One region of the Alcanivorax sp. genome, then DNA from elsewhere that is predicted to be linked to it. Evidence: predicted binding sites of a transcription regulator. Region 1 holds the regulator's gene; the other holds the start of a gene.
The links. Region 1 encodes FNR, which switches genes on or off when oxygen is low (the NO sensors DNR and NnrR bind a similar motif). Its sites were predicted from a motif close to TTGATNTANATCAA; they were not measured.
Positions count from the first base shown of each region.

Region 1 (3,389 bases):
GATTATGGGGGCTGCTTCCCTGCGGGCTGGTCTATACGGCGCTGGCCCTGGCCATTACCTCGGGCACCGCGTTGGCGGGCGCCCTGGTGATGCTCTGCTTCGGCGCTGTCACCGTGATGCCGGTGGCCACCACCGGGGTTATCGCTTCGCAGCTGCAGCGTTTCCGGACCGGACCTTGGCCAAAAGTGGCGGCGCTGCTGACCCTGATGCTGGCGCTGGTGTTCTTCTGGCAAGCCTGGTCCATGAGCCAGGGGACGCATACCGGTCATCATGGCGCTATGCCGCCTGCACTCTCCCCGTCACATCAGCACCATCATTCCGACACTTGATCCAGGTCAACATTGACCCTTCGCGGCCAGCCATAATGGGCAAAACCACTCAACAGGAGAGAGAGTGTGGCCACCTGGGACAAAACCTTGATCAGCCAGTATGGCGGTCCGGGACCGCGTTACACCTCTTACCCCCCTGCCCCACAGTTTCATGAGGAAGTTAGCGAGGCGGATTATGCCCGGGCCGTCGAGGCCGGTAATGCGGCTCGCCGGCCGCTCTCCCTGTATGTGCACGTGCCCTTCTGCAGCACCGTCTGCTATTACTGCGCCTGCAACCGTATCGTCACTGCCAATCGCAGTCGGGCGGCGGAATACCTGAAACGTCTCAAGCAGGAAATCGGCCGGCGTGCCGAACAAGTGGACAGCCAGCGACCGGTGACCCAGATCCATTGGGGTGGCGGCACCCCCACATTTCTCAGTGACGCCCAGATCACCGAGCTGGTCTACTACATGGCCCGGCACTTCACCTTGCGCGAAGACGACCGTGGCGACTATGCCATCGAGATTGATCCGCGTACCGTGGATCAGGCCCGCTTAGGGCTGCTGCGTGGCCTGGGTTTCAACCGTATCAGCCTTGGCGTTCAGGACCTGGATTTGCGTGTGCAGCAGGCTGTCAATCGCGTGCAGCCCTACGAAATGATTCGTCAGACCATGGAATGGGCGCGGGATTTCGGTTTCAAATCCATCAATACCGATCTGATTTACGGGCTGCCCTGGCAGTCCGAGTCCAGCATGGCCAGAACCCTTGAGCAGATTGCCGACCTGCGGCCGGACCGCATCTCGCTCTACAACTACGCCCACCTGCCGGCGCGCTTCAAGATCCAGCGCCAGATTCCGGACATGGCACTGCCCAGCCCGGATGAGAAGCTGGCCATGTTCGTGCGCGCCGGACGCATTCTGCAGGATGCCGGCTACGTCTTCATCGGCATGGACCACTTTGCCCTGGAAAACGACGAGATTGCTGTGGCCCAGCGTAACGGGCTGTTGCATCGTAATTTCCAGGGCTACACCCTGCACGGCGATGCAGACTTGCTGGGTTTTGGCGTCAGCGCCATCAGCCAGATTGGCAATCTTTACGCCCAGAACATGAAATCATTAAGTCAGTGGTCGGAAGCCATCGACCAGGGCCAGTCCACTATAGAACAGGGCTATGTGCTGGATCGCGACGATCAGATGCGCCGGGACCTGATCATGCGATTACTGTGCGACTTATACGTGGACATGAAGCTGTTCAGTGAGCAGTGGCAAATCAATTTTCCGGACTATTTTGTGGACGCCCTGGCTGCCTGGGTGGAGTTTGAGGCCCAGGGACTGGTGCGCGTTGACAAGCACCGGCTGGTCATCACGGACCAGGGCAGACTAGTCAGTCGAGCCCTGGTGATGCCTTTTGACAGATATACCCAGAACGAGGCCAGAAATCGCTTCAGTCGCATCATTTGAATCTTGTTCGTTTGTTGTTCACCCTGCCCTATACTGCAAGGTGAAATTTGCATTACGCAGCTATCAACCGGAGTCGCACCGTGTCCCAACATGTTTCCTGCAATGACTGCAGTCTGAGCCCCATCTGCCTCCCCTTGGCAGTGGCGCCGGCACAGCTCGACGAGCTGGATCGCATCATTCACCGGGGGCGCCCCCTGAAGCGCGGCGAGCACCTGTTTCGTGCGGCGGATGATTTCCAGGCGGTCTATGCGGTCCGCTCCGGCGCGCTGAAAACCTATGTGCTCAGCGATGAAGGCGACGAACAGGTCACCGGTTTTTATCTGCCCGGTGAAGTGCTGGGTATGGATGGCATCAGTACTGCGCACCACGTTTCCAATGCCAAGGCCCTGGAAACCGCCACGGTCTGCGAGATCCCTTTCTCCAAGCTGGAAATGCTGTCTCAACGGATCCCTTCGCTGCAGCACCATTTCTTCAGTCTGATGAGCAACGAAATTCGCTCTGACCGCGAGCTGCACATGCTGCTCAGCAAGAAAAATGCCGACGATCGGGTGGCCTCGCTACTGCTGTCCATGTCAGCCCGCCACCAACGCCGCGGACTCAGCGAGCGAATATTCCGCCTGCCCATGTCTCGCTATGACATCGCCAACTATCTGGGGCTGGCGGTGGAAACCGTCAGTCGTATCTTTACCCGCTTTCAACAGAATGAATGGCTGCGCGTAGAAGGTCGCGAAGTGGAAATTCTGGATCGTGGCAGCCTTTGCGGTGAACGGCAGAACCTGGAGGCCAGCCTGTGACTGCCCCCGTTCTGGCCATTCTCGACAGTGACCTGAAGGCACCCCAGCCAGCGTTGCACAAGGCTCAACAAATCGCTGCTGCCAGGCAGGTGCCGCTGCATGTTCTGGTCAATGCCTACTCCTCTGCCATGCTGCGTGCCGTTGGCGTTGATCAGGAGCGCCGCAACGCCGCCCGGGCACAGATCCATAAAGCCTGGCAGAAGCGCATCGGCGAACTGACGGACAGTGAGGGCTGCGAGCTTTCCATTTTGTGGCACAAAGACAGCATGGCGGCCCTGCGCGACAGCATTCTTGGCCTGCAACCCGCCATGTTGGTGGTACATACCAGCGAAGAGAGCGGTCTGCGCCGGCATCTGTTTACGCCCCGGGACTGGCAACTGATTCGCAAGGCGCCCTGCCCGGTGCTGTGTGTGCATGGCCCTCAGTGGTCGCCCTCCCCGAGAATACTGGCCGCTCTGGACCCGGGCAGCGAGGAGCAGCCGGATGATCCGCTGGCAATCGAGGTGCTTGATGCCGCAGGCCAACTTTCAAGCAAGCTAGGCGGTACCTTGCGAGCCTGCCATGTGCTGGATGAAATGGACGACAGCCTGATTCTGCTGGTGGGCGAAGCGATCCCCGATTACAGCGGCGGAATGGACAAGATCCGCGAGTTCTACCGCGAACGCTTTCTGCAGTTCGGCTCCGCCAACGGACTTGGCCAGGATCAGATGACAATCCTGACCGGCCCGGTCGCGCCAACACTGGCCAGATATTGTGATGAACAAAACATCGATGTGCTGGTGGTCGGTACTGTGCATCGCAACCTTCCGGAAAGGTTGCTGCTCGG
Region 1 is NZ_CP080267.1:669,235-672,623, reverse strand. It holds gene KZ772_RS03030 (sulfite exporter TauE/SafE family protein) at 1-329, shown strand, start outside; gene hemN (oxygen-independent coproporphyrinogen III oxidase) at 396-1,769, shown strand; gene fnr (fumarate/nitrate reduction transcriptional regulator Fnr) at 1,817-2,563, shown strand; gene KZ772_RS03015 (universal stress protein) at 2,560-3,389, shown strand, end outside.

Region 2 (3,389 bases), 660 kb from region 1:
GCATCGGGAGAAATTGGCGCCACGGTGCAGGGTAGGGGTGGTCTTGGTCATGGCCGGGTATTGTAGGTATCTGCCATGATATGGCCAGCTTCAAACAGGAGAGGGTCATGGAATTCAGTGAGGTGATCCGCGCACGTCACAGCGTGCGTGCCTTTACCGATCAGCCGGTCAGCGATGATCAGCTGCAAGCGTTGCTCAACCTTGCCACCACGGCACCGAGCTGGTCCAACACCCAGCCTTATCAGATCGCTATCGCCCGTGGAAAAGTGCTGGAGAGTCTGCGCCAGGAGTTGCCGCCGCGTTTTGACAAACTGGCGGCGCTGCAGAAGGCGCCCATGGTGAAAAAGGTCTTGGCCTGGTTACGCAAGGACGGCATTCCCGATGGGGATTTCCGTCCGGTGGTGGACTACCCGGAGGATCTGCAGCCGCGCCGGGTTGCCACCGGCCGGGGTCTTTATGACTTGCTGGATATCGGCCGGCAGGATAAACAGGCGCGCCATGAACAGATGCGCGACAACTTCCGGTTCTTCAACGCCCCGGTGGCGATTTTTGTCTTCATCCATGAAGGACTGGGTGTTTACAGTGCCCTGGATGCAGGGATCTTTCTGCAGAATCTGATGCTGGCTGCCACCGATGCCGGTCTCGGCACCTGTGCCCAGGGAGCGTTGGGCCTGTGGCGTTCGCCGTTGGAGCAGCATTTCCACTTGCCGGATAACTACAAGCTGCTGTGTGGACTGTCGCTGGGCTACGAGGCGGATACCCGGATCAATCAGTTCCGGCCGGATCGTCAGCCCCTCAGCGAACTGCTGATCAAGGAAAAATAACGCTATTGTGCGGTAAAGATACGCAGTATGGGAAAGCGGTGGTAACCGAAGAAAACCATCTTGCGCTGCTGCTCGCCGGGGGCGAAAGCACCCTCCAGGCCGGTGGCGTGGCGCCGTTCCCCATTGGCAAACTCTGCCACCAGGTAGTTGTTCTGCAGGATGCGCTTGCCACTGTCGCTGTTTTCCAGTGTGACCAGCGCCCAGCGTTGCCCGCTGTCACTGCTCAGGGTATTGGCTTCCCGTACGCGAAAGCTGCTGGCGCTGGGTTGCAGGGGGCTGTCCCGGTCAAAGCGGGCGTCACCATCGATCTGTACCGGTGTGTCGAACCGCAGCACGGTGTCGTTGTCCGCCTGCGCCGCCGTGCTGGCGGTGACGACAACACCCAGTAGCAGCGCCTTACTGAGTCGCCAGACCCTGTCGGGCCAGGTCGCGGGTATGGGTAAGCAGATTGGCATCGCCGATGTCTCCATGGCCGGGAACCACAATGCTGGCTTCGCTGTAGTGGGTCAGCACGTTTTCCATGGCAACGGGCCAGTGGTTGGCGTTGGAGCCTTCCACATAGCCGATTGCAGTGGCCGAGCCCCCTTTCACTGCGCACCCTCCGATCAGAACCTCATCACGGTCATACCAGACAATGATGTTATCAGGGCTGTGCGCCGGGCCCGGGTAATAGAGTTCCAGATTAGCGAACTTGATCCGTGATTGCTCTGTGAAAGCCTCAATGGTTCGGGGCAGGGGAATGTCCGGATCGTAGAAAGTACCGGGGTCGTTGCGGGCGATGTCTAGCGTGGCCGGGTGAGCCCAGGCGGGAATGCCCCGGGCCGCCAGGGTACTGGCGCCGCCCATGCGGTCGTCGTGGGAGTGGGTGAGGATGGCCAGATCCGGGGCCTTGCCGAACCGCTGTTCCATCCAGTCCAGCAACAGCGCCGTGGGCGCGTCCCCCCAGGCGGTGTCGATCAGGGTAAGAGTGTTGTCCTCAATGATGATCAGCCCGTTGGAAGCATAGCGCTGCCCCTGAATCACTTCCCAGGAGCGATGCACCCAGGTGTGCTCGGTCAACGGGTAGACCTGCAAATCATCGCTGAGACGGATTTCCTCCGCCTGCAGAGGCAGGCTGATAAACAGTAACAGGGCAAGGGCGATACGCATCATGGGTCTCCTGATCAGGAAACCCATGGTACGACGGTTTACGATCGCCCGTGTGACAGGCTTGGCACCGGGAAAGAATTTCTCATTTCCGTAGGGTGCCCTGCCTTAATGAATCTTGATGGTCTTGCTGCCGTGCCCGTGGTGTTCGTGGCGGGGAATGGTCAGCGACAGCACACCGTTGTGAAACACCGCCTCCATGGCCTCGCCATCCGCGTCCGCAGGCAGATTAAGCATGCGCTGGAACTGTCCGAAACGTCGCTCACTGTAGTGATAGCCATCCCGCTCGGAGCTTTGCGCCTCCTGCTTCTGGCCGGCAATGGTCAGGGCGTCCTGGTGCAGGGTGACACGCAGATCCTGCATGTCCACGCCGGGTAGTTCGGCGGTGATCAGGTAATGGTCATCGCGCTCGAGAATATCCAGGTTGGGGCGGAACGGGATGCTGGGTTCCGCGTGGGGCGCCGGGGTGGTCCAGGCCATGTCGCCCAGCATCTGCTCAAACCAGTTGTCGAACTCGCGTTCCCAGCGCAGCAGGGGGTGACGAGGCTGACGTTGCGGCAACGGACGTTCGCGACTGCTTTCCTGGCGCAGCCAGTTCCAGGGAGTCATTTTGTGCATATCCATCGCATAACCTCCTTTGATAAAGGACATCACCTTTCCTCTTCTCTTTTTGAGGCAAGAGGGCGCCGCTTTCAATGATTTGTTGATGATTAATTGATCAATATCATGGGGGTTCCCCTTGTAATCCCTGTCCGGGAGTGTCACAGATGAAGTGACCGAGGACAGAAAAGGAGAGTGATATGTCCGATCATCACGTTTACAAGAAAGTGGAACTGGTGGGCTCATCCAAAACCAGTATTGAGGATGCCATCGACAACGCCCTGGCCACAGCCAGCGAAAGCCTGAAAATGATGGACTGGTTTGAAGTAACAGAAACCCGCGGCCATATCGTGGATGGCAAGGTGGGACATTATCAGGTGACTCTGAAGGTAGGGTTCCGGATTTCCGGATCTTGAAGGAACGAAAGCTACGAGCTACGAGCTACAAGCTACAAAAAAACCGCACCCTCTCGGGCGCGGTTTTTTGTTTTGCAGCTAGAAGCTAGAAGCTAGTTCCTAGTCGCTTATACCGCTTCCAGATTCAGGGAACGCTGGCAGACCCGCGCGGTGCGGATCACGTGGAGCTGGCGGGGAGACAGGTCTTCCGGCAGATCTACGGTGCTATGGTCCTGGTGGATCTTGATCGGGCCGATCAGGCGGCTGGGCAGTTTGGCTTCGTTGGCGATGGCGCCGACGATGTTGCCCGGCTTGACGCCGTGGTCATGACCGACCTGGATACGGTAGCTACGCATGGCCTTGTCGCTCTTGCCGCCCTTGTTGCTGCTGCGCGGGCCGCGATCATCACGACGGCCGCCTGACG
Region 2 is NZ_CP080267.1:7,388-10,776, forward strand. It holds gene KZ772_RS00030 (DUF1643 domain-containing protein) at 1-51, opposite strand, end outside; gene KZ772_RS00035 (nitroreductase family protein) at 108-824, shown strand; gene KZ772_RS00040 (hypothetical protein) at 827-1,279, opposite strand; gene bla (subclass B1 metallo-beta-lactamase) at 1,221-1,976, opposite strand; gene KZ772_RS00050 (Hsp20/alpha crystallin family protein) at 2,079-2,594, opposite strand; gene KZ772_RS00055 (dodecin) at 2,771-2,986, shown strand; gene KZ772_RS00060 (DEAD/DEAH box helicase) at 3,094-3,389, opposite strand, start outside.
Region 2: KZ772_RS00050 (Hsp20/alpha crystallin family protein) is a predicted target of FNR. The motif match lies at 2,685-2,698, and genes of this name have one in related genera.